3 regions of the Cupriavidus metallidurans CH34 genome follow, and region 3 is predicted to be linked to each of the others. Evidence: predicted binding sites of a transcription regulator. Region 3 holds the regulator's gene; each other region holds the start of a gene.
What was found. The regulator sigma-54, encoded in region 3, starts transcription at its own class of promoters, with help from an activator protein. The targets are predictions, from matches to a motif close to TGGCANGNAANCTGCTTT.

Region 1: the regulator sigma-54 is predicted to act here: its motif matches at 5,569-5,586, upstream of RMET_RS23545 (GTP cyclohydrolase II).
Region 2: the regulator sigma-54 is predicted to act here: its motif matches at 2,796-2,813, upstream of RMET_RS31735 (phenol hydroxylase subunit).

Annotation. Positions count from the first base shown of each region.
Region 1 covers NC_007974.2:1,181,541-1,192,230, reverse strand. Annotated here, with positions in the region: gene RMET_RS23565 (ABC transporter permease) at 1-957, opposite strand; gene RMET_RS23570 (ABC transporter permease) at 1-1, opposite strand, end outside; gene RMET_RS23560 (acyl-CoA dehydrogenase family protein) at 1,168-2,307, opposite strand; gene RMET_RS23555 (acyl-CoA dehydrogenase family protein) at 2,391-3,575, opposite strand; gene RMET_RS33710 (hypothetical protein) at 3,834-4,031, opposite strand; gene RMET_RS23550 (acyltransferase family protein) at 4,339-5,439, shown strand; gene RMET_RS23545 (GTP cyclohydrolase II) at 5,646-6,884, shown strand; gene RMET_RS23540 (URC4/urg3 family protein) at 6,881-8,188, shown strand; gene upp (uracil phosphoribosyltransferase) at 8,338-9,030, shown strand; gene RMET_RS23530 (TetR/AcrR family transcriptional regulator) at 9,030-9,692, shown strand; gene RMET_RS23525 (amidohydrolase family protein) at 9,776-10,690, shown strand, end outside.
Region 2 covers NC_007973.1:1,935,944-1,946,633, forward strand. Annotated here, with positions in the region: gene RMET_RS08935 (aromatic/alkene/methane monooxygenase hydroxylase/oxygenase subunit alpha) at 1-1,178, opposite strand, end outside; gene RMET_RS08940 (MmoB/DmpM family protein) at 1,207-1,479, opposite strand; gene RMET_RS08945 (aromatic/alkene monooxygenase hydroxylase subunit beta) at 1,491-2,486, opposite strand; gene RMET_RS31735 (phenol hydroxylase subunit) at 2,530-2,727, opposite strand; gene RMET_RS08955 (sigma-54-dependent Fis family transcriptional regulator) at 3,055-4,683, shown strand; gene RMET_RS08960 (FadR/GntR family transcriptional regulator) at 4,778-5,476, shown strand; gene RMET_RS08965 (FAD-binding oxidoreductase) at 5,537-6,949, shown strand; gene RMET_RS08970 (efflux RND transporter periplasmic adaptor subunit) at 7,068-8,276, shown strand; gene RMET_RS08975 (ABC transporter ATP-binding protein) at 8,299-9,003, shown strand; gene RMET_RS08980 (ABC transporter permease) at 9,006-10,160, shown strand; gene RMET_RS08985 (ABC transporter permease) at 10,166-10,690, shown strand, end outside.
Region 3 covers NC_007973.1:314,538-325,227, forward strand. Annotated here, with positions in the region: gene RMET_RS01510 (LON peptidase substrate-binding domain-containing protein) at 1-106, opposite strand, end outside; gene rapZ (RNase adapter RapZ) at 153-1,043, opposite strand; gene RMET_RS01520 (PsiF family protein) at 1,158-1,499, opposite strand; gene hprK (HPr(Ser) kinase/phosphatase) at 1,705-2,676, opposite strand; gene ptsN (PTS IIA-like nitrogen regulatory protein PtsN) at 2,745-3,200, opposite strand; gene hpf (ribosome hibernation-promoting factor, HPF/YfiA family) at 3,677-4,030, opposite strand; gene RMET_RS01540 (RNA polymerase factor sigma-54) at 4,081-5,559, opposite strand; gene lptB (LPS export ABC transporter ATP-binding protein) at 5,683-6,474, opposite strand; gene lptA (lipopolysaccharide transport periplasmic protein LptA) at 6,500-7,144, opposite strand; gene lptC (LPS export ABC transporter periplasmic protein LptC) at 7,207-7,833, opposite strand; gene RMET_RS01560 (KpsF/GutQ family sugar-phosphate isomerase) at 7,837-8,820, opposite strand; gene RMET_RS01565 (monovalent cation:proton antiporter family protein) at 8,971-10,690, shown strand, end outside.

The sequences.
Region 1 (10,690 bases), on a different replicon from region 3:
TCAGTGGTGCCTCACTTTGGGGTCGAACAGGCCGTAGCTCAGGTCTACTAGCAGATTGATCAGCATCACCGCCACGCCGACCACGAGAAAGACACCAGTGATGACCGGATAGTCCCGCTGGTGCACGGCATCGAGCAGCAACAGGCCCATGCCCGGTACCGCGAAGATCTGTTCGATGACGACGGCGCCACCGATCAGCAGCGGTGCCTGCAGCCCGATGAGGGTCACCACCGGAATCAACGCATTGCGCAGCGCATGGCGGAAGATGACCTGTCGTTCGTTCAGTCCCTTGGCCCAGGCTGTGCGGATATAGTCCTGCCGCAGTACCTCCAGCATCATGGTGCGCGTCATCCGCATCGTGATGGCGGACAGCGCCATGCCCAGCACGATGGCTGGCACCAGCATCTGTTTCACGTGCTGCACCGGGTCTTCGAGAAAGGGGATGTAGCGCACGTCGGGGGACCAGCCCCACCACACTGACGGGAACACGATCACCATCGTGCCGAGCCAGAAGCTGGGGACGGCCAGCATCAGGATGGAGAACGACCGCGCCACGTAGTCGACGGCGCTGTCCTGGCGGGTGGCCGACACGATCCCGATGGGCAGCGCCACCGTCAGTGCCACGAACAGGGCCAGCACACCTAGCGAGAAGGTGGCCGGGATTCGGGCCATCACCATTTTCAGGACCGGCTCGCTTTGCCAAAGGGACTGCCCCAGATCACCGTGCAGCACGATATTGGTGACCCAGCGCAGGTATTGATCCCAGATAGGACGGTCGAGCCCTAGCGCGTGGACCAGTTGCTCGCGGGTGAGGGCATCGGCGCTGATGTCGTTCTGACTCAGCATGAGATCGACCACGTCGCCGGGCACCAGGCGCACGATGGTGAACACGATGATGCTGGCGAAGAGCAGCGTCGGTATCAGTGCCAGCAGGCGACGCACGAAGTAGGCGCTCATGGCAAGCCCCTGAGCGATGCTGGCTGGATTCCGGGCGGCGATGTTGCTGCCGATGTCGTTCCCGGGGTGGCGCGTACAGTCGATACCGCAGACATGTTGCCTCCTTGTGAGCGATCGGCCGGCATGGGCGTATGCCGACATCCGCGCGATCGCTTTCGCCTCGGTGTTGCGTCGTGCCCCGCCAGCGTCGTGGCGGGAGGGCTGGCCAGATCAGTAGCCGCGCATTCCTGCCCAGCGGTTGAGCTGCCAGTTGGCGTCGCCCAACCACTCCTGGGCTGTGCGTGCGCGCTTCATGTAGAACCCGATGTCCAGTTCGTCGGTCATGCCGATACCGCCGTGCATCTGCACGCCCTCCTGCACTGCCAGGGTGGCGGTGGTGCCGGCCTTGGCCTTGGCGACGCAAACTAGCGGCTCCGGCCCATCCGAACGGCCAGCGTCCAGCCGCTGCTGGCACTGCAGCACCGCGGCACGCGCGAGTTCGATCTCCGCGAACAGATGTGCGGCACGATGCTGCAGGGCCTGGAACTCGCCGATCTGCTTGCCGAACTGGCTGCGCTCCTTCAGGTAGGCGAGCGTGCGCGCGAACGTGGCATCTGCAATACCGACCAGTTCGGACGACAGCACCGCGCGGGCGATGTCGAGTACCTTGTCGAGCATCGCGGCGCCGTTGCCGGCGCGGCCCAGCAGCGCATAGGCCGGAACTCGGACGCCCTCGAAGGTGACGCGTGCCGCATTGGTGGCATCGGCGATCACGCAGCGTTCGACGCGGACGCCGGCGTTGTCGCGCGGCACGAGGAACAGCGAGATGTCGCCATCGGGCCCCGCCTGCGCGTCTTTCGCTGCGACGATCAACGTGTCGGCCACATGGCCGTCGACGACGAACACCTTGCTGCCGTCGAGCATGTACCCGTCGCCATGGCGTCGCGCCAGCAGGGTGATGCGCTCTGGCCGGTGTTTGCTCCCCTCGTCCAGCGCGAGCGCCGTCAGGTGGCGGCCCGATGCCATCTCCGGCAGCAGCGCGCTTCGCTGCGTGTCGCTGCCGAACAGCCCCAGCAGTGAGGCGCCAAGCACCGAGGTGGAAAGGAACGGCAACGGCGCAAGCGTGGCCCCGATAGCTTCGGCGATGATGCCGGCCTCGACCACGCCGAGGCCACTGCCGCCATAGGCTTCGTCGATCAGCACGCCGGTGAATCCCAATTCGGCGGCCTGGCGCCAGAGATCCCGGGAGAATCCGACGGGGTCATGCGTGTCGCGCAGCGTGCGCAGCGCGGAAATCGGGGCGTTGTCCTTCAGGAAGGCGAGGGCGCTGTCGCGCAGCATTTCCTGCGTGTCGTCGAATACGATGGGCATGGCGGCTTTGACGGTCCTTGGGCTTCGAGGGCTTCGATGTCTTTGGGCTGCGGTAGGCGTGGCGGTACGGGCGAGCCGGTACGTCAGGCGCCCGGGAGGCCGAGCAGGCGCTTGGCGACGATGTTGAGCTGCACCTCGCTGGTCCCGCCCTCGATCGAATTGGCCTTGGTGCGCAGCCAGCTCCGCGCCAGGGCGCCGTCCTGGCTGCGTTCGCCTTCCCACTCCAGGGCGTCAGTGCCGCCGACGGACATCAACAGTTCATAGCGTCGCTTGTTCAGTTCTGCGCCGTAGTACTTCAGCACGGAAGAGAACGCTGCCATTCCCTCGCCTTGCTTGGCCAGGTCGCGTGCCCGCTCGCCGGCGGCCGCAAAGGCGGCTTCGTCAATCTCGAACTGGGCAATCTGGGCACGCAGCATCGGATCGTCGAGGCGGCGTTGCGCATCCACGCCGATGACTTTCGCCGCGTGGCGACCCATGGGCTCGCGGAAGCCACGGCTGCCAATGGCGCTGATCATTTCGCGCTCGTGCGTCAGCAGATACTTGGCGATTTCCCATCCACGGTTCGGCTCGCCGACCAACTGGTGGCACGGCACCTTCACATCGTCGAAGAAGGTCTCGCAGAAGGGAGATTTGCCTGAGATCAGCACGATGGGCCGGGTGGAGACCCCGGGGGTTTCCATGTCGAACAACAGGAAACTGATACCCGTGTGCTTCTGCGCCTGGAAGTCGGTGCGCACCAGGCAGAAGATCCAGTCGGCCTTGTCGGCGTACGAAGTCCAGATCTTCTGGCCGTTGACGATAAAGTGGCCGTCACGCTCTTCAGCGCGCGTTTGCAGCGCCGCCAGGTCGGAGCCGGCATTGGGCTCCGAGTAGCCCTGGCACCAGCGGATCTCTCCGCGTGCGATCTTGGGCAGGTGCCCCTGCTTTTGCGCCTCGGTGCCGTACTTCAGCAGCGCCGGGCCCAGCATCGAGATGCCGAAGCTCTGCAGCGGCGTCCGGCAGTTCAATCGGGCCATTTCGGCGCGCAGCACCCGGGCCTGCGCCGGACTGAGCCCGCCGCCGCCATATTGGGTTGGCCACTCCGGAACGGTCCAGCCCTTTTCGGCCATGCGTTGCAGCCACAGGCGCTGCGCATCGGACTGATAGCGGAACTTGCGCCCGCCCCAGCAGATGTCGTCCTCGTTGCGCACCGGTTGGCGCATCTCCGCCGGGCAGTTCGCTTCCAGCCAGGCATGCGCCTCCTGCCGAAATGTCTCCAGTCCGTCCACAATTGTCTCCTTGTTGCGTCCCTGGGAAGCCGTGCCACGCGGGCATCGGTCTGCCGGAAAATCGGATCAAGGTTGTTCCATGCCACAGTCTTATTTTTCTAAAACACTTGCAGAAGGTGGCGGGTACGGCAACTTTTATACAAGCCGACCCAAAGGGCGTCAATACTCCAAAACCTAACCCGAGTGGCTTGCCGAGCGCGAAGCCGTGGAGGTCGGATGCGACCCGTCGCTCGAGGGTGGCGCGACGCGGAGTGCGAATCATGTCAGCGAGTGCGGTAGAAAATAGCTTAACTTCTGCGAAGATTGATCGAAGCGCTCATCATGCTTCGCAATCCCGGAAGTTTCATTGCCTCGATCGATCCGGTGGCAGGCACCGCCAGGAGCGGGTACTTCGGCCCGATTCAGGTCTCTTGTCGAGAGAATATTGACGACATTCCTGGCATTCTTCTTTTCCATACCATTCATACGAATTTTTTATGGAGACGAGAAAGCTCGTCCGAACGGTGTGGTTAGTGCTCGCAGGGATAGGACAACCATGTCCATACCTGTATGTCTGCATATGAGAAACGTGACCGGTTTCTCCAAATGCCACCGGCAATTTGTGCTTTCTTTTCATAAGCTAGTGCCAGTGGCGGAAGTTCAGTCGAAAGCGATGCGACGCATGAGGGCAGTACACCTGCTTACATGCGTTACCCACTCTCCACATTTTGAAACGCAACAATGGAGGTACAATGCGCCCCACTTTGTATCTCACATATAACAAATGAGCCCCCGGCCTTCTCGTTTGGCGTGTGTAGACGCGCTGAAGGCGGTCAGCTCGCAGCTGATCGTGTTGCACCATCTGGCCTTCTATGGGCCGATGTCCGATGCCGCCCAATCTCTGGCCCCCGGCCTGATCGGCTGGCTGTCTGACTACGCGCGCATCGCGGTGCAGGTGTTCCTGGTCATCAGCGGATTCCTTGCCGCGCGCAGCCTGGCTCCCGCCGGACGCCTGACCGCCCAGAGCCCGCTTTCCACGGTATGGCGCCGCTATCAGAAACTGGTCGTGCCCTACACCGTGGCGATGCTCGTCGCGATCATCGGCGCCGCCATCGCGCGGACGTGGATGCATCACGACTCGATACCCGCCGCGCCGCACCTGACGCAGGTCATCGCGCACATCCTGCTGCTGCACAACATCCTCGATGTGGACGCGCTGTCCGCAGGCGTCTGGTATATCGCGATCGATCTGCAACTGTTCGCGCTGCTGGTATTCGCGCTCTGGCTGGCGCGCGCGGTGTCACGCGATACGTTGCCGCTGGGCGTGCCGACGGTGGCCGCGCTAGCGGTGGCCTCGCTGTTCTGGTTCAACCGTGATGCCACCTGGGATATCTGGGCGATCTACTTCTTTGGCGCCTACGGCATGGGCACGCTCGCGTACTGGGCGTCGAACCCCGATCGTTCTCCGGTGGCCCTGATCGCGCTTGGCGCGGTTGGCGTGGCGGCCCTGACGATGGACTTCCGCCTGCGTATCGCCGTCGCGCTGGTCACGGCGCTGGTGCTGGCCATCTCCCGCCGCGGGGGCTGGCTCGAGCATTGGCCGGGTGGCCGCGTCACCGCATACTTCGGCAAGATCTCGTACTCGGTCTTCCTCGTGCACTTTCCGGTCTGCCTGGTAGTGAACGCCTTGGTGTTCCATTTCGCTCCGGGCCAGCCGATGCTCAACGCTTTGGGGATGTTGCTGGCGTGGGTCGCCAGCAACGTAGCCGGCGCTGTATTCCATCGCTATGTGGAGGCTGCCAGCCCGCTGCGCTCGGTGATCGACTTCGTCAAGGAAGGGATTCACACCCGCAAGTGGACGCGGGGCGAAAAGCCCCAGGCCTGAGCGGCCGGCGTCAACCTCGTCAAATCAATGCTGGTGCGTCCGCACCAGCATGTACCGCCTTCGTCATGCATCCCGCACCCGTCCGGTGCGTGCGGAATGTCACTCACGGTAACAACCCCAGTTGAGGGTTGGCATGGCCATTGCCTAGTATGGATATATAAACCTGACCAACTGGTCAGGTTTCGATCCGGGGAGACGAGGCTGCCATGTCCGATCATATCGTTCTGACCTCGCACACACGCCGCGACAAGCCGGCCGAGCCGATTCACTGGGGCGCACCCACGGCGGCCGAGCGGGGGCCGGTCATTGCCAGCCTGACAGACCCCGCGCAGCGCAACGTTATTGGTACCCACGCTGGCGCCTATGCGATCTATCGCGCGCTGGCAGTGGCGGCGGGCAGCCTGCAGCGCGCGCATCGTCCCGACCTGACCGATACATCCCCGGCCGAAGCCATCGGCCCGCACCCGCAGTGGGGCGATCCGGACAGGATCGTGTCGCTGGATCCCTGGGGCCACCTGGTCTCCACCGTCTTCGCCGACCGCATCGCCGCCGGGGTGGACATCCGTCCGACCATCGCCATCACGCGTGCACATATCAACATGCCCGAACTCATGGCCGCGATCTCGGCCGGACGGCTCAAGCCCGACGGCGACATCCTCGAGGCCAATGGCGACGTGCGCGTGACCAAGGCGGCGGTGGACCCGGTCTGGTACCTGCCCGGCATCGCGCGCCGCTTCAATATCAAGGAGAGCGTGCTGCGCCGCAGCCTGTTCGAGCAGACCGGCGGCATGTTTCCCGAACTTGTGACGCGACCCGATCTGAAGGTGTTCCTGCCTCCGATCGGCGGCATGACGCTCTATTTTTTCGGCGATGTCACAAAGCTGGGCCAGCCCGATACCCGCGTCGCCTGCCGCGTGCATGACGAATGCAATGGCTCCGACGTGTTCGGGTCGGACATCTGCACATGCCGCCCGTATCTGGCGCACGGTATCGAGGTTTGTATCGAGATGGCGCAGCAGGGTGGCGTGGGCCTGGTGGTCTATAACCGGAAGGAAGGCCGCGCGCTTGGCGAGGTGACGAAGTTCCTGGTCTACAACGCGCGCAAGCGCCAGGTGGGCGGCGACCGCGCCGAAACCTACTTCGAACGTACCGAATGCGTGGCCGGCGTGCAGGACATGCGGTTCCAGGAATTGATGCCGGATGTATTTCACTGGCTCGGGATCAGGAGGATCGATCGCTGGGCCTCGATGAGCAACATGAAGCACGGCGCGCTGACGGCGCAGGGTATCGAGGTGGTGGAGCAGGTGGCGATTCCCGAGTCCCTGATCCCGGCCGATGCGCGCGTGGAAATCGATGCGAAGGTGGCGGCGGGTTATTTCTCCAGGTACACGCCGCCCGACGCCAAGGAACTCGCCCAGGCAAAGGGCAGGGGGTTGAAGGAATGAATGAATTTCCGGAAGGAGGCAGAGCAGGACGCGACGATGGCATGGGCAGCGGCTGGCATAGCCCCGTTCCACCCGATCATCCCGCGGCTGCGCTGCTCAGTGCGGAAGCCGTGCGAACGCGTTGCGCGGTGGTGACGGACTTCGTGGCCTCGGGGGAATCCGAGTTGTTCACGTGGCACCCGGACCGCGTTCACGCGATCGCCGACTATGTGGCCGCGACGATTCGCCGCCGCTATCCGACGTTGCAGGTGCCGTATCACAGCCGCTGGCGCCATTTTGAAAGTGGCGGGCCGGGGCAGGCCACGATCAACCGCTGGCAGATCCTGTGCGAGCGCGCGGGCATGTCGGGCCCCGAGCATCGCGAGGAGCGCGCGCGGATCGGCATAGATCTGGTGATCCCGAGCGTGCTGCTCGATGCGGGCGCTGGGCCCGACTGGCGCTACCGCGATGCGGCCAGCGACATGATGCTGACGCGCTCGGAGGGGCTCGGCGTGGCCAGCTTCGACCTGTTCGCGCGTGGCGGCTTCTCCGCCGGGCAAGGCGATCCGTTACGTTCCGACGCCGACCGCCTTTGCCGCATCGACGCCTCGACCATTGCCTCGGCGTTCCAGGTGGCGCAGCACAACCCGCTGGTCGGCCTGGAAGGCCGCGCGGGACTTCTGCGCCGGCTCGGGGAGGTGATGCAGGACACACCGGCGGTGTTTGGCAGCCCGGCACGGCTCGGCAACCTGTATGACTATCTGGCCTCGCATGCGCGCGAAGGCCGGATCGAAGCGAGCTTCGTGCTGCGCACGCTGCTGGTGGCGCTGGGCCCTGTGTGGCCAGGCCGGCTGCAGATCCAGGGGATCTCGCTCGGGGATTGCTGGCGGCATCCGGCGGCTCCCGAGGGTATGGTGCCGTTCCACAAACTCACGCAATGGCTGACCTATTCGTTGCTGGAGCCGCTGGAGGATGCGGGGCTGACCGTGACCGGGCTCGATGCGCTGACGGGTCTGCCCGAGTACCGCAACGGTGGCCTGCTGTACGACTTCGAACTGATGGTGCCACGCGATGCCACGTTCGCCAGCCGCGCGCACGCGGTGGATGAGCCGGAGATCGTCGAATGGCGAGCGCTGACCGTGACGGGGCTGGATCTGATCGCTGATGGCGTGCGGCAGGCGCTCGGTTTGAGCGAAGCGGACTTTCCGCTGGCGCGTGTGCTCGAGGGCGGCACGTGGGCGGCGGGGCGGCGTGTCGCGGCGCAGCGGCGTCCACCGGGCGGGCCGCCGCCGTTCGCAATACAGAGCGACGGCACTGTGTTCTAGCGCGTCGCGCATGGATCGAACGCACGGAAGCAGGCAGTAGACAACGGACAGCAGACAACGGAAACGATTCGCTGGCAGCCCCAGACGTGGCGGGCCCAAGGACCGCCTTGCCCGAACTTCACGAGAGTTTGTCACTCAAGGAGCGCACCATGAACGATCTGCCAGCCGCGGCTGCGGCCACGGAGACCTATGTCAACCCCGATAAGGCCACGTCGCCTTCGGTCATGGTCGTGAATCATCCACTGGTGCAGCACAAGGTCACACTCGTGCGCAACGAGGACACCACCACCGACAACTTCCGGCGCCTGGTGCGGGAGATCAGCCAGCTCCTGACCTACGAGGCGACGCGCGACCTGGCGATGGAGATCATCTCGATCCGCACGCCGATCGCGCCCATGCAGTCGCCGGTGCTGTCCGGCAAGAAGCTCTGTCTGGTATCGATCCTCCGTGCCGGCAACGGCTTTCTCGACGGGATGCTGGAACTGCTGCCGGCTGCTCGCGTGGGTCATATCGGCCTGTACCGCGACCCCGAGACACTGGAGCCGATCGAGTACTACTTCAAGATGCCCGAGGACATCGGCGAGCGGATGGTGATCGTCGTCGACCCGATGCTGGCTACGGGCAACTCGGCCATCGCCGCATTGAATCGTCTCAAGGAAGCGGGGGTGACCACCATGAAGTATGTCTGCCTGATTGCATCGCGGCCCGGATTACGCGCGCTGCAGGCAGCGCACCCTGATGTCTGCATCGTCACGGCGGCCATTGACGAGCAACTCAACGAGCACGGCTATATCGTGCCCGGTCTCGGCGATGCCGGTGACCGGCTCTACGGCACCAAATGATGGGCGCGCCGGCGCTTGCGCCGCCCGTGCGCGAATCGGGAGGCCGTATCCGGCAGGAGAATGAGGCGCAGATCCTGCGCGCCGCGGAACACGTGTTCGCGCGCGCGGGGTTCGCCGGGGCCACGATGGCCGACATCGCGCTGCACGCCGGCATGCCGAAGTCGAACCTGCACTACTACTTCCGGACGAAGCAGGCGCTGTACCGCGCCGTGCTGGCGCACACGTTGCAGCTCTGGCTATCGGAGACCGATATCATCAGCGCCGACCATGCGCCGCGCGTGGCGCTGGAGCAGTACATCCGCGCCAAGATGCGGCTGTCGGCCAGCCATCCGGACGCGTCTCGCGTGTTCGCCAACGAGTTGCTGCACGGCGCCCCTGAGATCGGCGGCGTGCTGCGTGAAGCGTTGCGCGAACTGGTGACGCGCAAGGCCATGGTGATTCGCTCATGGATTGAAGACGGTCAGATGGCCCGTGTCGACCCCTATCACCTCTTCTTCACGATCTGGGCCGCCACGCAGACGTACGCGGACTTCGATGCGCAGGTCTGCGCCGTGCTGGGCGTCAGCCAGCTCGACACCGAGGACTTCGAACGCGCCACCGAGCACCTGGTGGCATTGCTGCTGCGTGGCTGCGGGCTGGATCAGGAAGCCTCGCTGGCCTGAGCCAGCATCTAGCATGGCAGTTGCCATGCAGTCTTCGTCTACCATTGCCACGTCACCGCCACCGGGATCACAAGGGACGCCTCATGTTCGACACCATCCTGCGCCACTGCAATATGCCTGACGGACGTACCGATATCGATATCGGCATTGCCAACGGGCGGATCGCGGCGGTGGAGCCACGGATCGCGGCAACGGCGGGCGAGGAGATCGACGCTGCTGGACAGCTTGTCTCGCCGCCGTTCGTCGATGCGCACTTCCATATGGACTCCACGCTGTCATACGGCCTGCCGCGCGTGAACCAGTCCGGCACGCTGCTCGAGGGCATCGCGCTGTGGGGGGAGCTGAAGCCGCTGCTTACGCAGGATGCCATCGTCGAGCGCGCGCTGGCGTATTGCGACTGGGCCGTCTCCAAAGGGCTGCTGGCGATCCGTTCCCACGTGGATGTGTGCGATCCGCGCCTGCTGGCCACGGAGGCGCTGCTGCACGTGCGTGAGCGCGTCAGGCCCTACCTGGATCTGCAACTCGTGGCATTTCCGCAGGACGGTCTGCTGCGCGCACCGGATGCGCTCAACAACCTTCGCCGCGCGCTGGACCTTGGCGTCGATGTGGTGGGCGGCATTCCGCATTTTGAGCGCACGATGGCCGACGGCGCGGCGTCGGTGAAGATGCTCTGCGAGGAAGCCGCCGAGCGCGGGTTGCGCGTGGACATGCATTGCGACGAAAGCGACGACCCGATGTCGCGCCATATCGAGACGCTGGCGAGCGAATCGGTACGGCTGGGTTTGCAGGGACGCGTCACGGGTTCGCATCTGACGTCGATGCATTCGATGGACAATTACTACGTCTCCAAGCTGCTGCCGCTGATGCGAGAGGCCGGCGTATCGGCCATCGCCAATCCGCTGATCAACATCACGCTGCAGGGGCGGCACGATACCTATCCGAAGCGGCGCGGCATGACGCGCGTGCCCGAGATGCTTGCCGCCGGCATTCCTGTGGCC
Region 2 (10,690 bases), 1.6 Mb from region 3:
TGCTTCCAGTAGTCGAAGCGCGGCCGGTAATGCGTGTCGAAGCTGTCGGGATACTTCTGCGCCAACCAGTCCATTTCGTGCGGCTCGGGCACCCATGTGTGGATGGCCGCGGCGTGGTTGAAGTTGTAGAAGATCGACCATGCGATGTGCGACAGGTGATCCTTTTCCTTGGCGGCCTGCTCGTGATACTTGGGCATCCGGATGCCATAGCGCGCCAGATCGGCAAACAGCGCCCCACCGTTCTGCTCGAAGTAGATCTCCCACGCCTCCTTCCAGCTCATCACGCGCTTGGGGCACATGTAGTCCATCATCATCGCCACCAGCGTCAGCAGCCGGTAGCCGCGCCAGAACCATTTGTCGATCCACTTCTGGATAATCGGCCGGTTGGCGGGGTCCTGCTCGAGCATGAACTTGACCACCTCCAGGCCCAGCGTCATGTGGCGCGACTCGTCGGACTGCGCCGAGAAGCCGAACGTCACCGTGGCCATGTCCCCGTTGTAGGCCGCGCCGGACATGAACGGCATGAACAGCAGGTTGGTCAGCACGTATTCGAACGAGAACGAGATCGCCGTGATGAACTCGAACGGCCCGGCGGTCATCGCATCCTCGAAATACGACTTCGGCACGGACAGGTACCAGAGCCGGTCATGCAGATGGCGCCAGTCGGCAAAGCCGTTGAAGAACTTGTTGTAGTGGCTGATCGTGTGGATCTGGGTCTGGCAGTGCCGCAGTTCGTCGATCGATTGCATCTGGCACGCCACGCGTGCGCCCACGCCGCGCAGATTGCGGCCCGCCATGGCGAAGCCACGGTGCGCCGCGTACTCCAGCGGCGACACCCCGGTCAGGAACAGCTTCAGCGCGTTGATGTAGCGGGCGTCGGTCACGTTGAGCTGGCCGTTGTTCTGCTGGAACGCGTCGATGATCGCGTAGAGCTTGCGCTCCTTCTCGGACTGGAATTTCCAGTACGCATCCATCGTCAGGCGGAACGGGTCTTCCCAGCCGTCCCAGTCATGGATCACGATGCCTTCGAACTTGTCGTGCGGAAACACCTTGTCCATCGGCTGGTACGTGGTCTCCCAACCGAGGTCGCGGGTCAGTACCGCGTACTTCTCCTTGAGCGAGAGCTTCGGACGGGTCGCCGCGCGGGCGGCGGAGGCGATGGCAGTGGCGGTTGTCATGGTTTGTCTCCTGTCTTGGGGTTCTGGCTCAGCGCCACGCCAGTACGAACTGGTCTTCGGTTTCGTCGATGTTTCCTGCAAGGGAAATCAGGCCAAGCTGCAGCTCCTGCACGTCCCAGGGACGGCCGATGCGCTCCTCCACGCTGGCGCGGCGGATCTCCAGCCGCCCCGGCGCGTCGATCTTGACCATCGCCGGGTAGTGGTTGACGGTGGCGTGCGGGTTGTCGGCCTCGATCGCCTCGATCACCGGGCGCATGTCGTCGTTGGTCTGGAGGGCGATGAATACGATGGCGTCGCTCATGGTTGTCTCCGTCATTGACGTGCCAGGCCCAGACCGCTCAGGCGCTTGCCCAGCGCTTCGACGGCATTGGCCAGTTCGGACTCGGCATCCTCGCCGAACAGCCGGTACGCCAGCGGGCGCAGCGCGTGCGTGAAGCGATCGAGCCAGCCGAAGGCGTACCCAGCGATAACCGCCGCGTTCTCCGGGCTTTCCTGTGCGGCCGTTTTCACGGTGGCATCGACCCAGCGCGTGGTCTCGGCGTACCAGGCGGACATGAAATCGGTCACGAGCGAAAACGCGGGCCAGGTTGCGGAGAGGCGCGCGTCGAACTGCTGGTAGACCAGCGGATAGATCAGACCATCGAGCACCAGGTTCTGCGCCACGTGCTGCTCGAACCAGTCATCGCGCACCAACAGGTCCTCCGCCGCGTGTCGCAGCGGCTGCCAGGCCATGTCTTCCATCCAGGCGGCGCGGGCCTGGTCCACGGCGGCCTTGTCGCCGATCAGCAGCCCGATGCGGGTCAGGTACTGCGCGATACCCAGGCGGTCCATCGTGTGATACATCGCGGCCTGCGTGATGGCCGACCCGAAACCGTAGGCGGTAATCGACGCGTTGTTCATGTTGGCCGCCCATTCGACGTGGCGCAGCGGCACCACGCCCAGCGTGAGCAGCTCGCGCACATCGTCGGGCAACCGGCTCAGCAGCCCGCGCTTGTCCACGAACTCAAGGTTCTTCTCCATCGTCTCCTGCTGACGGGCGCGCGCATTGACGTAGCCGCCGTAGAAGTACTGGCGCGGGTCCTTCAGCGCATACCAGTCCTGCATGACCACGCGGGTGCGCCGGGCGTCGTACAGCTCGTATTGCGGCTGCCATAGCGGCCGGTAGTGGAAGCTCGTGACCGGCTGCAGGTCGTACATCGCCTCCTGATAGCGCGTGGCCGGCTTGTCGGCGCCGAGCCGGCGCGCGATATGCGCGAAGGTCTGCCGGATCGGAGTGACGCTGGCATCAGTCCGGATATCGATTTGCATGGTGGTTGTCTCCTCGGATGTCGAGTGGGGGCGTTTTTGGGTATCACTGCAGCAGCTCGGCCCGCTGCTCGGCGCAGAACGACTGGAACTGCTCGGGCGGCATGACCAGTTCGACGTAGATCTGTGGATCGCCGATCGAAAACTCGAACTCCACCCAACGCTCGCTGCGCCCGGTCACGCGCACGTAGCGCGGGGCATGGTGATGCCAGTGACCTTGAAGTGCCTGAGGGGGATATGTCATGTCTCGCTCCTGGTGCGCCGCACATCGCGGTGCGTGTGCGTTGTCTCGTGATTTCAGGTGGGAGAGCTATAGCGAATGGCGTGCCAGGCGATGCAGACCGTTGTGGCGCAAGGGCTTGCGGCCAATCGGCCGCATTCTGGCCGGCCAACCCGCTTGATGATTTGATGAGGTGATTCAGGCGGATTTGATCAAATGATCAAATCGTCTCGCGCTGCGCCGCAGCACGCGCTCCTGATGCGGGATTTCCGGGCTCCGGCAACGCCGGATGCCGTGCTAGGCTACGCAAAAACGAGGCTCGAAAGCCCGCCGGAATCTGGAGTGACAAGGATGACAACACCCCCCGCGCAGCCGCCGTTCGAGCTGGCTTCGCTACTGACCATCGACGCCAAGGCCGCGCAGATTCGCCTTGGCCAGTCGCGCATGGTGCTGATGCACACCGAGGCGCTGAGCTACCTGCGCAAGGAAATCCTCGATACGCTTGGCGTGGAGCGCGGCAAGGGGCTGCTGATCCGCATGGGCTACGCGCAAGGCATGCGCGATGCCGAGATGGTCAAGCGCGAGCGCAGTGAAGAACTGGCCAGTTCGCCCAACGATGCCTTCCTTTGGGGGCCGCAGTTGCACATGCTCGAAGGCGTCACGCGCGTGGACCCGGTTCGCCTGGAGATCGACCGCGACACCGGCCACTTCTATGGCGAGTTTCTCTGGCAGGACTCATGGGAGGGCGAAGCGCCCGTGATGGAGTCCCTGCCCCGCGAGGAGTCTGGCTGCTGGGTGCAGCTTGGCTACGCATCGGGCTACAGCAGCACGTTCATGGACCGGCTGGTCATCTACAAGGAAACCGAATGCGAGCGGCGCGGCGACAGTCTCTGCCGCATCGTCGGCAAGCCGGCCGAGACGTGGAACGACCCCGACTACCTGAAGTACTTCGAACCCGACTCCGTCATCAGCGACCTGCTCACCCTGCAGCAGGAAGTCAGCACACTGCGCGAAACACTGTGTGGCGCGAACCAGGGCAACCTGATCGGCCAGTCGCCGGCGTTCCGTGAAGCCTTCAACCTGCTTTCCGCCGCGGCAGACAGCCATATCACCGTGCTGCTGACGGGCGAGACCGGTGCCGGCAAGGAGATGTTCGCGCGCTGGCTGCACGATCACGGCCCGCGCGGCGAGCAGCCGTTCGTCGCGGTCAACTGCGCGGCGATCCCGCACGAGTTGATCGAATCCGAGCTGTTCGGCGTGGAAAAAGGCGCCTACACGGGCGCCCAGCAGTCGCGCCCCGGCCGCTTTGAACGCGCGCATGGCGGCACCCTGTTCCTCGACGAAATCGGCGACCTGCCGCCGGCCGCGCAGGTCAAGCTGCTGCGCGTGCTGCAGAACAACGAAGTGGAACGGCTCGGTGGCGTGGAGGCGCGCAAGGTCAACGTCCGCCTGATCGCCGCCACCAACGTCAATCTGGCGCAGGCGATCAAGCACGGCCAGTTTCGTGCTGACCTGTTCTACCGGATCAGCACCTATCCGATCTCGATCCCCGCCCTGCGCGAGCGCAAGGAAGACATCCCCGAGCTCGCCCAGTCATTCATCCAGCGCTTCAACGCGCTGTATCAGAAGCAGGTGCGCGGCTTGAGCACGCGGGCGCGCGATGCGCTGGTGCAATACCCGTGGCCCGGCAATATCCGCGAACTCGAAAACATGATCGAGCGTGGCGTCTTGCTGGCGCCTGCCACCGGGATGATCGACGTCGCTCATCTGTTTGCCAGCCAGCAGGCTGCCGGTAGCGAGGAGCCCAGCCAGGATGCCGACGCGCTGATCGAAAAACTGCTCAACCAGCAGGTGTCCCTGCCGCAAATCGAAGCCAAGCTGATGCAACTGGCGATGACGACGACGCGTGGCAACCTGTCGTCGGCGGCGCGGATGCTGGGGATCACGCGGCCGCAGCTGGCGTATCGGTTGAAGAAGTAGGGTTGGGACAGATGGCCCAGCCCGCTCGACACCCGAGTTATTAAGTATTTACCCTAGGTTTTCATATAACCAGAAAAGGGTAAGGTGTCGTCCCATGCAGACCCGACCCATCACCCTGACCGAGCGCGTCATCCAGCAGTTGCGTGGCGAGATTGCCGACGGCACGTTTCCCGTGGGCGCCCGGCTTCCGACCGGCAAGCAACTGGCCGAGCGCTACGGTGTCAGCGCTGCCGTGATCCGCGAGGTGACCGAGCATCTGCGGTCGCTTGGGATGGTCGAAAGCCGCCAGGGTCTGGGCAGCACTGTGCGTTCCCGCGTCAGTGACAGCGGTTTCCGTCTGAGCGGCGGCGCCGATAACACCGATCTGGCCGATATTTTCGAGCTGCGCCTTGATCTGGAAAGTGCCGCTGCCGCGATGGCCGCGTTGCACCGGACGGAGCAGGACATTGCCCGCATGGGCGCTCTGCTCGACGCACTGGCGGCCCAGCTTGATGATGCCGATCACGGCGTGGAACCCGATATCCAGTTCCATATCGCCATCGCCACGGCCACGCACAACAAGTACTACCTGCAGCTACTGCAGTACATGACGCTGCAATTGCATCAGGCGGTGCGCACCGCGCGCCTGAATTCCAGCCGGCAGCCGGGCCTGCCCGAGCAGGTCCATGCCGAGCACGTGGCGATCTTCGATGCGATCCGCGCCCGCGATGCCGCGCAGGCCCGCCTGCACGCCGCCGCGCACCTGCGCAACGCCGCCGCCCGGCTTGGCCTGCCCATGCGCCAGCCCCGCTGACGATTTCGCCCGATGCCCGCTTAACTTCTACTTATCTCCGCCTTTTCCCGACCGCAGATCATGTCCGATACGAACTTCGCGCAACGCCTGACCGAAACCCTGGGCCCCGACGTCGTGACCACCGCACCCGACGACGTGGCACCCTGGCTCTCCGACTGGCGTGGCCTCTACAAGGGCCAGGCGCAGGCGGTAATCCGTCCGCGCACAACCGAACAGGTGGCGCAGGCGCTGGCGCTGTGCCAGCAGGCTGGTGTGCCCGTGGTGCCGCGCGGTGGCAATACCGGCCTGTGTGGCGGCGCCGCTCCGGACGGCAACCAGACCAACGTCGTGCTCAGCCTCGATCGCATGGACAAGATCCGCTCGATCGACACGATCGCCAACACAATGGTGGTCGAGGCTGGCTGCATTCTCGGCAACCTGCGCCGTGCCGCCGAGGACGCCGACCGCCTGTTCCCGCTGTCGCTGGCCGCCGAGGACTCCTGCCAGATCGGTGGCAACCTGGCCACCAACGCCGGCGGCGTCAACGTGGTGCGCTATGGCATGACGCGCGAACTGGTGCTCGGCGTTGAAGCCGTGCTGCCGAACGGCGAGATCTTTCACGGCCTGCGCACGCTGCGCAAGGACAACACCGGATACGACCTCAAGCAGTTGCTGATCGGCTCGGAAGGCACGCTCGGCATCATCACCGCCGCCGCGCTGCGCCTGCTGCCGCGCGCCGATTCCCGCGCCGTGGTGCTGGCCGCGGTGGAATCGCCCAAGCAAGCGCTGGAACTGTTCTCGCTGCTGTTCGCGCGCTGCGGCGCACGGTTGCAGGCCTATGAGTTCTTTACCGGCGCCTGCCTGGATCTGGTGCTGACCCATGTCGAGGGCATTCATGCCCCGTTTGCAGAACGTTATCCGGCCTACGTGCTGGTCGAGATCGCGGACACAGCGCCCGAGGATGTGCTCAACGCCCTGCTCGAATCGGTCATCGGCGATGCGCTCGAACAGGGCCTGTGCCTGGATGCCGCCGTCTCGGCCTCACTGGCGCAGTTGCAGAGCCTGTGGCGTCTGCGCGAGGAAATCTCCGAGGCCCAGCGTGCCGACGGGCTGCACCTGAAGCACGACGTATCCCTGCCGATCGAAGCCATTCCGGACTTCATGACCTCGATGGAAACCCGTCTGGCCGCGCGTCACCCGGGCGTCCGCCCCTTTATCTTCGGCCACTTCGGCGATGGCAACCTGCACTACAACCTGTCCCGTCCGCTTGGCGCCGATCCGAAATGGGCGCTCAATGAAGGCAAGGCCGTCAGCGAGGACGTGCTGGAAGAGGTGGCCCGCTACGACGGCAGCATCAGCGCCGAGCACGGCATCGGCCAGCTCAAGCGGGAGTCGTTCCTGGCGCTCAAGGACCCGCTCGAATTGCGCCTGATGCGAGCCATCAAGCAGGTATTCGATCCGAGCGGGATCATGAATCCGGGCAAGCTGCTCTAAATTTGGGCCAGTCATCGGCCATTTTGCGACCCTTGTAACGGGCCGCCTGCCGGCCACCGCCACTCGCTATACTGGGGGCCTTTCTCGGCATTCGTCCGTTTTCGCGACGCATCTTAAATTGGCTGATCCAGACCTGAGCAAGCTGAAAATCGATCGTAGCGCCATGGCGCCCGCCCAGCGCCGCCGCCGTCCCTGGCTGCGCTACGCGATCATCGCGGTGGTGATCCTCGTGCTGGCCGGCATCGGCCTGAAGCTGGCCGGGCCCCAGACCGTGGAAACGGCGACGGTCACTTCGGCATACCCGTCGCAAAACTTCACGCTGCTCAACGCTACGGGTTACGTGGTGCCACAGCGCAAGGCGGCGGTAGCATCTAAGGCGCAGGGCCGGCTGGAGTGGCTTGGTGTGCTGGAAGGCTCCCGCGTCAAGAAGGATGAGATCATCGCGCGGATCGAAAGCCGCGACGTCGAGGCGTCCGCCGCGCAGGCGCGAGCCCAGGTCCAGGTAGCCGAAGCCAATCTGGCATTGCAACAGGCCGAACTGCGTGACGCCGATGTCAATCTGCGCCGGTCGAAGGAACTGCTTGCGCCGGCAGCGATTTCCCAACAGCAATACGATTCCGATCTGGCGCGCTACAACAAGGCGCGCGCGTCGATCAGCAATTCGGAGGCGTCGATCACCTCGGCCAAGGCCAATGCCCGCGCCGCTGAAGTGGCGGTGGAGCAGACCGTGGTTCGCGCGCCGTTCGACGGTGTGGTGCTGATCAAGCATGCCAACGTCGGCGACAACATTACCCCGTTCTCGGCGGCCGCCGACACCAAGGGTGCGATCGTGACCATCGCCGACATGTCCACGCTCGAAGTGGAAGCGGACGTAGCGGAATCCAATATCGCGAAGATCACGGTCGAGCAGCCCTGCGAGGTTCTGCTCGATGCCCTGCCGAACCTGCGCCAGGAGGGCCGCGTGTCACGCATTGTCCCGACCGTCGACCGGTCAAAGGCGACCGTGCTGGTCAAGATCCGCTTCGTCGATCGCGACCCGCGCGTGCTGCCGGACATGAGCGCCAAGATCGCCTTCCTTTCCAAGCCGGTGGCACCTGCCGAAAACAAGCCTCTGACGGCCATCCAGCCATCGGCCGTGGTCGAGCGCGACGGCAAGCCCGTGGTGTTCCTGGTGCAGGACGGCAGGGCAAAACAGGCGCCCGTGACGCGCGGCGCGAAGATCGGCGAACTGCTGGCCGTTCAGGGCGTGAAGCCGGGCGATGTGGTGGTGCTAGCGCCGTCCGAGAAGCTGGGCGACGGCAGCAAGGTCTCCGTCGCAAAGAAGTGACCGGAAGGAAGTGACCGCCATCATGTCCGCCGCTCCCCTCGTTTCGATCCGCCATTTGGCCAAGTCGTATCAGCGCGGCGCCCAGACCGTACCGGTGCTGTCCGATATCTCGCTCGATATTGCCGAAGGCGACTTTATCGCGCTGATGGGACCGTCCGGATCCGGCAAGAGCACGCTGCTGAACCTGATCGCCGGCATCGACCGGCCCGACAGCGGCGAGCTGATCGTGGGCGGCGTCGATATCTCCGACCTGCCCGAATCCGCGCTGGCCGACTGGCGAGCGGCCCATGTCGGCTTCATCTTCCAGTTCTATAACCTGATGCCGGTGCTGACAGCGTTCGAGAACGTGGAACTGCCGCTGATGCTGACCCGGCTGTCGCGCGCGGAACGGCGAGAGCGTGTGGAACTGGTGCTCCGCATGGTCAATCTGGCCGACCGGATGGATCACTACCCGTCCGAGCTCTCCGGCGGCCAGCAGCAACGCGTGGCGATCGCGCGGGCACTGATCACCGACCCGACGCTGATCGTCGCGGACGAGCCCACCGGCGACCTCGACCGCACCTCGGCCACGGAGATCCTGACGATGCTCCAGCGGCTCAACGCCGACGTCGGCAAGACCATCATCATGGTCACGCACGATGCCCATGCCGCCGAAGCGGCCAAATCGCTCGTCCATCTGGAAAAAGGCGAGCTGACCAACAGCGTCGCCACCACGGCATCGCGCTGATCATGTACCTGGCCAAGCTGATCACCCGCAATGCCATGCGCCACAAGCTGCGCACGGCGCTGACCGTGCTCGGCCTGGTGATCGCCGTACTGGCGTACGGGCTGCTACAAACCGTGGTCGATGCGTGGTACGCGGGCGCTTCGGCCGCATCGAATGCCCGGCTGGTGACGCGCAATGCGATCTCGCTGACCTTCACCCTGCCGCTGAGCTACGAGAACCGCATCAAGGGCGTGGACGGCGTGACCATGGTGGCGCGGTCCAACTGGTTTGGCGGGGTCTATCGCGACCCAAAGAACTTCTTCGCGCAGTTCGCCGTTTCCGACAACTACCTCGATCTTTACCCCGAATTCATCGTGCCGCCTACCCAACGCGCCGATTACGAGCGCGACCGCCGGGGCGCGCTGATCGGGAGGCAGTTGGCCGACCAGTACGGCTTCAAGATCGGCGACGTCATTCCAATCAAGGGCACGATCTACCCCGGCACCTGGGACTTCGTCGTGCGCGGCATTATGGAAGGCCGCGACGAAAGCACGATCACGCGCCAGATGGTGTTCCACTGGGACTACCTGAACGAGACCGTACGCAAGAAGACCGCCCGCCAGGCTGACCAGGTGGGTGTTTACGTGATCGGCGTCGACAATCCGGACAACGCGGCGGCCATCTCGCGCGCCGTGGACAACGTATTCAAGAACTCCCTGGCGGAGACGTTGACCGAAACCGAGCAGGCCTTCCAGCTTGGCTTTGTGGCGATGTCGAACCAGATCATCGCCGCGATCCGGGTGGTGTCCTACGTAGTGATCGTGATCGTCATGGCGGTGATGGCCAATGCCATGGCGATGAGCGCGCGCGAACGGATCACCGAGTACGCCACACTCAAGGCGCTCGGCTTTGGGCCGGGCTTTCTGTCGATGCTGGTATTTGGCGAGTCGCTGATCATCAGCGCTTTTGGTGGCGGGCTGGGGATGCTGCTGACCCCACCAGCGGCGCGATTCTTCAAGCAGGCCGTGGGCGGCGTCTTTCCGGTCTTCACCGTGTCACACGACACCATGGCCATGCAGGCCGCGTGCGCACTGGTGGTCGGCCTCGCGGCCGCCATCGTCCCCGCGGTGCAGGCGGCGCGCGTGCGCATCGTCGAGGGCCTGCGGGCCATCGGGTAATTCGGATGGTCATCCCGCTCCACTACATCGCACGCAACGTCTGGGCACGGCGCCTGACCACCACGCTGACCGCAGGCGGGCTGGCGCTGGTCGTGTTCGTATTCGCGACCATGCTGATGCTCGACGCCGGCCTCAAGCGGACGCTGGTGACGACTGGGGAACGTGACAACGTCGTGCTGATCCGCAAGGGCGCCGAAACCGAGATACAGAGCGCGATATCGCGCGATCAGGCGGCGGCCATGGAGATGCATTCGGCCGTTGCGTTGACCCCGGAAGGCAGGCCGATGTCATCACGCGAGGCCGTGGTGCTGATCTCGCTGACCAAGACCGGCTACACCACGCCTTCCAATGTGGTGATTCGCGGCATTACCCCGCTGGGGGTGGAGATGCGGCCGCAGGTCAGGCTGACCCGGGGACGCATGTTCAAGCCGGGCTCGTCGGAAATCATTGTCGGGAGCAGCATCGCCAAGGGTTATGACAACGTCAGCATCGGCGACCATCTGCGATTTGCCCAGCGGGACTGGACCGTG
Region 3 (10,690 bases):
GGAGAGGCAGACGGCCGTCTGGAAACAGGACCGTGTGCAGAGGGAACAGCGGCAGCGCATCCAGGGTAGCGGAATCGGATGCGGTGCCGGAAAGAAAGGTCGACATGCGGTTGGCCGGCTCCAGTCATGGGAAAACGGCGGGGCGCCGCGCGTCAGCCAGCGGGGGCCAACTCGCGGTGTCTGACCAGCACATTACCATGTGCCCGGAAGTAGTTGGCAAGTCTTTCCGCGATGAACACGGAACGGTGCTGGCCTCCGGTGCAGCCGATGGTGACGGTCAGGTAGCTGCGGTTGTCCGCAATGAAACTCGGCAGCCACTTCTCCACATAGGCGCGGATATCCTCGGCCATGGCCAGCACCATTGGCTGGCTCTGCAGGAAGTCGATGACTGGCGCATCGCGCCCAGTGAGCGGGCGCAGCGCGAGATCGTAATAGGGGTTCGGCAGGGAGCGCACGTCGAAGACGAGATCGGCGTCGCTGGGCACGCCGTGCTTGAACCCGAACGATTCAAACAGCAGCGTGAGCTGCTGGCTGTTCTTGTTCTCGTTCTCGTCTTGAATCAGTTCCTTGATCCAGCTGCGCAGCGTATTGGTGCGCACGTTGCTGGTGTCGATGCGGTGAGCCGATTCCGCCAGCGGGCTTAGCAGCTCCCGCTCCTTCTCGATGGCCTCGATCAGCGAGGTATCGTTGGGCGTGCCAGCGGCCGCGCCAACGTCGACTTGTGCCGAAAGCGGGTGGCGCCGGCGCGTTTCCGAGTAGCGCTGAACCAGCGCATCGGTGCTGGCGGTCAGGTACAGCACCTGTACCTGATGGTTCGCGGCCAGCTCTCGCACCGTATCGGGCAGTCGCGCGAGCGATTCGCGGCTGCGAATGTCGGTGGCGACACCAAGCTGTGAGTAACCCTGATCCGCCAGATAGCAGGCGAGATCGGGGATGAACTGGGCCGGCAAGTTGTCGACGCAGTAGTACCCCGCGTCCTCCAGTACGTTCAGCGCGACTGACTTGCCTGAGCCGGAAATTCCGGTGATAAGGATGATCCGCATAGCGATGCAAGCATAGCATCGCGTGATGGCGGCGTCATGACACCTTCCCTAAAGCAAAATGGCGAATCGTCGCCGATTCGCCATCATTGCCACGGGATCTGTCAGATCTGGCGATCAGGCCGCCGGCTTTGACAAGCAATCGCTCATGGACTTCTTGTAGTCGTCGCCCTTCTTGCCCTTGTTTTCCTTCGAGCAGGCCGACATCTTTTCCTGCTGGGTCTTCGGTGCGGCCGGCGCGGTGGCTGCCGCGCTGCCCGACAGACAATCGCTCATGGACTTCTTGTAGTCGTCGCCCTTCTTGCCCTTGTTCTGCTTGGAGCAGGCCGACATCTTTTCTTGCTGCGCGGTCGGGGCTTTGCCAGATTTTTCAGCGGCCGGGGCCGAGGCGCCTTGGGCGAACGCGCCCGTGGCGAACAGAGGGGTAACCAGCACGCACATCGCGATCAGTTTCTTCATGCTTCTCTCCTGGCTGTGGAAACACATCATGGCCGGACGCCGACCTTCAGGATGCAGCGCGGCGGCTGGCGGTACCGGACTGGGCTCGATGCCCATTGAAGCACAAAACGGCGCACGCCCAAAGCGCGTTGACGAGGGGAGGCCGGCCGCTTGTAAGCAATTGAAAGCGACGCCGGCGTTTCACAAAACTGCCGGAATTGTCTGATCAGAGCAGCCGACCCTGGCCGCGGGAAACCACGTCAGCCTGCATTGCTGCCCGCTGACGATCCATGAAGTCGCGGAGGGTATCGATGCCGCGCAGGCGCAGTATCGTGTTGCGGACGGCGGCTTCCACCAGCACGGCGAGGTTTCGGCCGGCTGCCACCTGGATCTTCACCATGTGGATCGGGAGGCCAAGAACGTCGAGGTACTGGGAATCAAGCGGCAGGCGCTCGAACTCGCCGTCGTTGCGGCGCACCAATTGCACCACGAGCTTGAGCTTCATCTTCCGCCGCACGGCGGTCTCACCGAAGATCGTCTTGATGTCGAGCAGGCCCAGGCCGCGGACTTCAAGCAGGTTCTGCAGCAGCGGCGGGCAGCGGCCCTCAATGAAATCCGGGCCAAGCCGCACGAAATCGACGGCGTCGTCGGCCACCAGGCCGTGTCCGCGCGAGATCAGTTCCAGGCCCAGTTCGCTCTTGCCAAGGCCCGACTCACCCATGATCAGCACGCCCATGCCGAGGATGTCGAGGAACACGCCGTGCATGGTGACGCGCGGTGCGGAGATGCGCGACAGGTACAGGCGGAGGTGGTCGATGACGGCCGCCGAGGATACCGGCGTCGTGAACAGTGGAGTCGATGAGCGCGTGCAGCGCAGTTCCAGGTCGGGCGGCGGCTCCATGCCATCCGCCACCACCAGGAATGGCGGCTCCAGCAGGATCAGCTCGCCCATCTGACGCTTGCGGGGTTCGTCGTCGAGGCGCTGGTAGTAAAGGATCTCGGGTTTGCCGAGTACCTGAATCCGGTTCGGGTGGATCAGGTTCAGGTGGCCGACCAGATCGGCAGCCGATGTTGCCTCCCGCGCGAATTCCACGTCGAAGGCACGATCGGCCCCTTCCAGACCGGCGACCCAGGAGAGTTTGATGTCGGCTGCGTTGTCGTCGAAGATCGACTGGGAGGTGACGCCGGTGAGTTCCATGCGGGATGACTTTTCGGGAGGGGCTGTATCGCGGGTATCGCGTCAGGCTGCGCTGGCCTGCCGTCGTGTCAGGGGTGCCACTGGGTCAGTAACTCGTGGACCGCTTCGGGCGTGGGTAACGTGGCCAGTCCTTCACGCATTTCCCGGTCCGACAACAACTGGGCGATTTCCGAAAGAATCTCCAGATGCTGCTGGGTGGCCTGCTCGGGCACAAGCAGGAAGATCAGCAGCGACACCGGTTTGCCGTCGGGCGATTCGAACGGAATTGGCTCGGCCAGGCGCATGAAGGCAGCCAGAGGCTGCTTGAGTCCCTTGATGCGGCCATGCGGAATGGCGACGCCGGCGCCAAGACCGGTGGACCCGAGCGATTCGCGCGCGAACAGGTTGTCGGTCACGGTGGCCCGGGCTACGCCATGGTTGTTCTCGAACAGGAGCCCGGCTTGCTCGAAGACCCGCTTCTTGCTGGTGACGGTGACGTCGAGATTAATGTTGCCGGGTGGCAGCAATTTGGCCAAACGATTCATGGGCGATGCACGAGGAGTCAGAAAGGCGAGCCGACGCACATGAGTCGTCCCGCTGCGTTGGGCAATTCAGGCTATTGAGCGCAAAAGGACGCCCGCATTGGAGCGTCCGGCCATTATAGAGCAGGGCCACTGCGCACTTGTGCGCTGCGGCGCCGGCGCCGCGAGTGGTGCCGCGAGCTTGCCGGTCGGATTGCCCACCCAGAAAACTGCCACCCGCCATCGCGTGATCTTTTGCCACGCGGAATGCCGGGCCGGTTGTCCGGGGCCGTCCTGTCTGTAGTTGTTGTATGGCGCAGCATACACCGAGCGGCGTCAGTTGCGAACACCCCCGGCTGACCAAATGTTGCAGGGCTGGTACTCGGGTAACGGGTGCGCCAGCGGCGCGTCCGCCTCGCGCCCATCAAAAAAGCCGCGCAGATGCGCGGCTTTGCTCTTCCTATCTATCCTCTAAGGGGCGACCTGGTGTCGCCGCCAACTTATTGTTGTTGTAGTTGTTCGGCGGCCATCTGGTACTTGACCGCTTCCCGGTCATGCCCTTGCACGCGGTCCTTGTAGCGGATCACCTGGCGGTCGAGCTTGTCGACCAGGCAGTCGATTGCAGCATAAAGGTCTTCATGATGCGCTTCGACGAAGATGTCCTTGCCCTTGAGGTGCAGGTTGATTTCCGCGTACTGACGCTTGTCCTTTTCCTTATGGTTGTCTACGGATAGCAGCACGCTTACGCCAATGACCTGATCGAAATGTCTGACAATTCGCTCCAGTTTCGTTTCCACATACTCACGCAGCGGCGGCGTGATGTCGAGGTGGTGTCCACTGATCTTGAAGTTCATAGCGCTTCTCCTTCTGAAAGAGCCGCACCAGGCAGGCGGTTGCGGCTCGGCTACAAAGTCTTGCGGAGATTGACTGCGGGGATCTTCAGCGCTTCGCGGTACTTGGCCACCGTGCGGCGTGCGACCACAAAGCCCTGTTCGCCCAGCAACTCGGCGATGCGGCTGTCGGAAAGGGGATTCCTGGGTTCTTCGGCTCCTATCAGTTGCTTGATCAGCGCGCGGATCGCCGTGGATGAGGCCGCGCCGCCAGTCTCCGTGGAGACGTGGCTACCAAAGAAGTACTTCAACTCGAAAGTACCCATCGGCGTGGCCATGTATTTATTCGTAGTCACCCGGGAAATGGTCGACTCGTGTAGACCCAGTGTATCGGCAATCTCCCGCAAAACCAAGGGGCGCATCGCGATTTCCCCGTGCGAGAAAAAGTTCCTTTGACGCTCCACAATTGCCTGCGCAACACGCAGGATCGTGTCGAAACGCTGCTGAATGTTCTTGATGAGCCACCGCGCCTCCTGGAGCTTCTGCTGCAGCCCGGCCGCGCCCGCTTCCCCTTTTGCACCGCGCAAAATCTGCGCGTACATGTCGTTGATGCGCAGACGCGGCATCACGTCGGGATTGAGCTGTGCGATCCAGCTACTGCCACTCTTGCGCACGAACACATCCGGTACCACGAAGTCCGCTTCCGGACGGCTGTAGGCATGTCCGGGATACGGTGCGAGCGAGCGGATCAGATCGTGCGCGGCCTTAAGTGCAATTTCGTCAACCTGCAGGGCTTTCTTGAGCCGCGTGTAGTCACGCACGGCCAATAACTCCAGGTGGTGGTTGACGATCGATAATGCAAGGTCCCGCTGCGGATGTTGCAGACGGCGCAGTTGCAGGGTGAGGCATTCCGCCGCGTTGCGCGCACCCACGCCAGGCGGGTCGAAGCTCTGCAGCAGGGTCAGTATCGCCTGCACTTCATCGACTTCGAATTCGAGTTCCTTGGGCAGTTCCGAACAGATCTCGTCGAGCGTTGCGCCCAGGTAGCCGTCGTCGTCAAGCGACTCGATCAGGAAGATGGCCAGGCCCTTGTCACGCGTGGAGATCTTCAGCGGCGTGAGCTGTTCCATCAGGTATTCGCGCAGCGTGGGTTCCGCTTCGCGAAGCTGCATCGGCGTCTTCTCGTCATCATCGCCCTGAGGCCGGCGAGCGAAATCGTCCAGGCTCCAGTCGCTGCCGTAATCGTCACCCGCGCTGTCGCCGTAGCTGTCGTCTTCGCCATTGGCGCCGTTCGCGCGATCGTCGCCGTTACCTTGCGGTTCGGAAGATGCTGGCGCCGGGGCGCTTTGCACGTTGACCGACCCGTCCGCGGCCACGCGCAGCGGGCTTTCGATCCAGTCGTTCTCGCGTTCGAGCAGTGGATTCTCGGTCAGCGCCTGCTCGACTTCCTGTTGCAGCTCCAGTGTGGATAACTGCAGCAGCCGGATGGACTGCTGCAGTTGAGGAGTCAGAGCCAGATGCTGGGAAAGTCGAAGCTGAAGCGATGGTTTCATGCGACCTATTCTATGCGCATCTTCCCGTTGTTGGAACGGAAATTGCTATCGCCTATCGCTGACACTTCGTGATCGCCAACGGCTAGTTGACGAATGCTGCAAAGCGGCGTCGCGGCCGCTTGATCACATGCGGAAGTTCTCGCCCAGATAGACGCGTCGCACAGACTCGTTGGCGATGATTTCCTCGGGCTGTCCCTCGGCCAGCACGGTGCCTTCGCTGATGATGTATGCGTGGTCGCAGATGCCCAGCGTTTCGCGCACGTTGTGGTCGGTAATCAGCACGCCGATGTTGCGTGCCTTCAGGAAGCTGACGATGCGCTGGATCTCGCCCACGGCGATCGGGTCCACGCCCGCGAATGGTTCGTCGAGCAGGATGAAGCGCGGCGCCGACGCCAGCGCGCGCGCGATTTCCACGCGGCGGCGCTCGCCGCCCGACAGCGACAGCGCCGGGTTGTTGCGCAGGTGGGCGATCTGCAGGTCATCGAGCAGCGAGTCGAGCCGGCGATCGATTTCCTGCTTGGGCAGCGGCTTGCCGTTGACCACCTGCAGTTCCAGCACCGCGCGGATGTTCTCCTCCACGTTGAGCTTGCGGAAGACAGAGGCTTCCTGCGGGAGGTAGGACAGTCCCATGCGCGCGCGCTCGTGGATGGCCAGGCCGCTGATGTGCTGGCCATCGAGCACGATATCGCCTTCGTCCAGCGCGACCAGTCCGACGATCATGTAGAACGACGTGGTCTTGCCCGCGCCGTTCGGGCCGAGCAGGCCGACGACCTCGCCGCTCTTGACGTCGAGCGAGACGTCCTTGACCACGGTGCGCGAGCCATAGCGCTTCTTCAGATGGCGCACGACCAGCGTGCTGCTATCCGTGGATGGGGCGGAAGAAGCCTGATCGGCGAGCGTGGCGGTATCGTTCATCGGGTACGGATAGAGCTTGAAACGGTCAGGGCTTGGCCGGCTGTGAGGACGGCTTCAGGTCGAGCGGCGCGCCGGCGGGCGCGCTGGCCTGGTTCGCGCGCGGCGACAGCACAGCGCGCACGCGGCCAGAAGGGTTCCCGGCTGACGCGTTGTTGTCGCCGCCGGTTGCGGTATAGAACTCATTGCGGCTGTCGTACGTGATTACCGCGCCGCGGATTTCATCCAGGATCTTCGCGCCGACACCGGAAACACGCGCCGCGCGTGCATTGCCGATCAGCTTGTTGATCTCCGACTTGCCGTCGTATTCGATGCGGTCACCCCAGCCGTCGATGTACTCGTCCACGCCGTCGCGTTTCTGGCGGATATAGGCCTGGCGGCCCGGCTTGGAGGTGGCGATGGCGTACTGGTAACCCTCGGGGTCGGTGCGGAGTTCGGCGGCGTCAGACTTCAGCACCATCGTGCCCTTGGTCAGCACCACGTTGCCGGTCAGAGTGTAGATCTGCTTGACGTCATCGTAGCTGGCATTGTCGGCTTCCAGCACCAGCGGCTTGGTCTGGTCCGCGCGCTCGGCGAAAGCAGGCTGGGCCAGGAACAGGCCGATGGCGGCGATGGCCGCCATCAGGGCGGGCGCGGTGCGGCGACAGGACGATGTCGTCAGGGAAGCAGTCATTTTTGGCTTTGCTGAAAGGGGAAGGCAGCAGTCAGGCGGACGGTGGGGCGCAAATCCCGATGTCACTGGGCGCTGGCCTGCCCCGGCGAATTCATGATGATGGTGCCGCGAACGTTACCCAGCAATTGTACTTCGCGGGTGACGTTGTTGAAGATCAGGCCGTTGGCGTTCATTACCGACGGTCCGCGCGTCAGTTCCACGGGCTTGTCTGTCTTGACGATGTCGTCGTTGACCAGCAGCTGAAAGTACTGCGACGCCGCCGTCATGCGCGGGTCCTTCGACACATCGGTACCCGCCTGGCGCACGATGAACGCATTGCCGTACAGGTCGATGATCGAGCCCTCGGCATTCATCACGCCGCGATTCGCGTTGGCGGTAACGGGCGGGCGATCCGGCTCGTAGTTGCGCATGGCCGGCGTGGTCACCTCGTAGGTCTGGTCGTCCTCGAAATGGACCATCTTCACGCCGGTGAAGCGGATCTTGGTATTGCCATCCTCGGCCAGTTCCGTGGCCGAGAAGCGGTCCATGTAGTAGTCGGGGACGTGCCGCTTGACCTGCGCCTGCGCCGTGGCTTCATGCGGCGAGTTGATCTGCACGAGCCAGAACGTGCTGCCGGCAACGATCGCCATCAGCAGCAGCGGCAGCAGCCGCATGATCAGGCCGGTGATTCTGGACAGGAACTCTGGCATTGATCAGATGACCTTGGCCCGGGTCAGGTCATGGATGTGGAGCGCGCCCGCCAGGTGGCCATCGTCATCGACGACGAGCAACTGGTTGATGCGGTTCGTTTCCATGATCTGCACGGCTTCCACGGCGAGCTTGTCGAGATGCACGGTGTGGGGGTTGCGGTGCATGACCTCGCCGATCGGCACGGTCTTCCAGTCGCGCGGCGTTTCCAGCAGGCGGCGCAGGTCGCCGTCGGTGAACACGCCCACGGCGCGGCCGTCGGGGTCCACCACGGCGGTCATGGCCATGCCCTTGCGGGTGATTTCCATCAGGGCCTGGGCCAGCGGCGTGCTTTCACGCACCGCAGGCACCGCATTGCCGGTGCGCATCACGTCGCGCACGTGGGTGAGCAGCTTGCGGCCCAGCGCGCCGCCGGGGTGCGAGCGCGCGAAGTCGTCTTCGCCAAAGCCGCGCGCGTCGAGCACCGCCACGGCCAGCGCGTCGCCCAGCGCCAGCGCGGCGGTGGTGCTGGCGGTCGGGGCCAGGTTCAGCGGGCAGGCCTCCTGCGCCACAGCACCGTCGAGGTGGGCGTTGGACAGTTTGGCTAGGTTCGATTCGGCGTTGCCGGTGATCGAGATCAACCCGGCGCCGATGCGCTTGACGATCGGAATGATCGCCAGCAGTTCGGCCGTTTCACCGGAATTGGAGAAGGCGATCAGGACGTCGTCGCGCGTGATCATGCCGAGGTCGCCATGGCTGGCCTCGGCGGGATGCACGAAGAAGGACGGCGTGCCGGTGGATGCCAGCGTGGCGGCCACTTTGCGGCCGATATGGCCCGACTTGCCGATGCCGGACACGACGACGCGCCCGGTGCAGCCGAGAATCATCTCCACCGCCGTCGTGAACGCGGGCGTGAGCCTTCCGGCCAGCGCGGAAACGGCCTCGGCTTCGATTTCAAGGGTCTGGCGGGCGAGCCTGAGTGCTCGATCCGCATCGAAATTGGCTATCATGGCGTCGGAGTATACCAACGAATGCGATGGCGTCTGGCCCGGCTTTCCAGCCTTTTGCCGCCTTGACGACCGCCGCGCTTGCCGTGTTTCGCCGGCAGGGCGCAAATGCCGGGACGGCGCGCGTGCCTGGCTGGTACTTTTCAATCGCCGATGCATTCTCCGCTGGAACTGACCCTGGTGCTGCTGGCCGCTGCCGTTTTTGGCGTGGTGGCGTTCCGCATGTTGCAACTACCGCCGATGCTCGGGTATCTGGCGGTCGGTATCCTGATCGGCCCGCACGCGCTCGGCCTGGCCAGCGATTCGGGCCAGACCAAATACCTGGCCGAATTCGGCGTCGTCTTCCTGATGTTCTCGATCGGGCTCGAGTTCAGCCTGGCCAAGCTGCGCGCGATGAAGCGGCTGGTGTTCGGGCTGGGTGGATCACAGGTCATCCTGTCGATGCTGGCTGTGGTGCCGGCGAGCTGGATGTTCAACTGGCTGTTCCCGTTGTCCTGGCAGGCATCCGTGGCCCTGGGTGGCGCGCTGGCCATGTCCTCCACGGCCATCGTTTCCAAGATGCTTTCCGAGCGCATGGAGCTGGAAAGCGAGCACGGGCGCAACATCATCAGCATCCTGCTGTTCCAGGATCTGGCCGTGGTGCCGCTGCTGATTGTGATCCCCGCGCTGTCGCGCGACCCGGGAGACCTGGCGTTCGCGCTGGGGCTGGCCACGGTCAAGATCGCCGTGGCCCTGGGCGCGATCTTCTTCCTGGGCCAGCGCCTGATGAGTCGCTGGTTCCACGTCGTGGCGGCGCGCCGGTCGCAGGAACTCTTCATGCTGAACCTGCTGCTGGTCACGCTGGGCATGGCCGCGCTGACAGAGCGGCTGGGCCTGTCGATGGCGCTCGGCGCGTTCATGGCGGGGATGCTGATCTCGGAAACGCCCTACCGCCATCAGGTGGAAGAGGACATCAAGCCGTTCCGGGACGTGCTGCTCGGGCTGTTCTTCGTCACGATCGGCATGTTGCTGAACATCCGGGTGGTGTTCGACCACGTCTGGCTCGTGCTCGCGCTGCTGATCGTGCCGATCCTGTTCAAGCTGGTGCTGATCGCGGTGCTGGCGCGGCTGTTCGGTTCGCGCCAGGGGGTGGCGATCCGCACCGGCCTTGGCTTGGCGCAGGCGGGCGAATTCGGCTTCGTGCTGCTGAACCAGATCGATGGCATGGGGCTGGTGGACCCGGTGCTGATCCAGGTGATCCTGGCGTCGATGCTGCTGTCGATGCTGGCCGCGCCGTTCCTGATCCAGTACAGCGACGCGATCGTGCTGCGGTTTGCCGCGAACGAATGGCTGTTGCAATCGCTGAACATGACCCGGATCGCGGCGCAGAGTCTGCAGACCGAGAAGCACGCGATCATCTGCGGGTACGGCCGCAGCGGCCAGAACCTGGCTCATATGCTGGAACGCGAGGGCATCACCTACGTGGCGCTCGACCTCGACCCGGATCGCGTGCGTGACGCGGCGGCTGCGGGCGATACGGTGGTTTATGGCGATGCCGGCCGGCGCGAGGCGCTGATCGCGGCCGGTATCCACCGCGCGGCGCTGGTGGTGGTGACTTATGCCAATACGCCATCGGCGGTGAAGGTGCTGCACCACGTGCAGGAGCTGGCGCCGGCGCTGCCGGTGCTGGTGCGGACCGTCGATGATTCCGAACTGGACATCTTGCAGAAGGCGGGCGCGACCGAGGTGGTGCCCGAAATCATCGAGGGCAGCCTGATGCTGGCTTCACACGCGCTGGTGCTGCTGGGCGTGCCGATGCGCCGCGTGGTACGGGGCGTGCAGCAGGCGCGCGACGCACGCTACAGCCTGCTGCGCGGCTATTTCCACGGCCGTG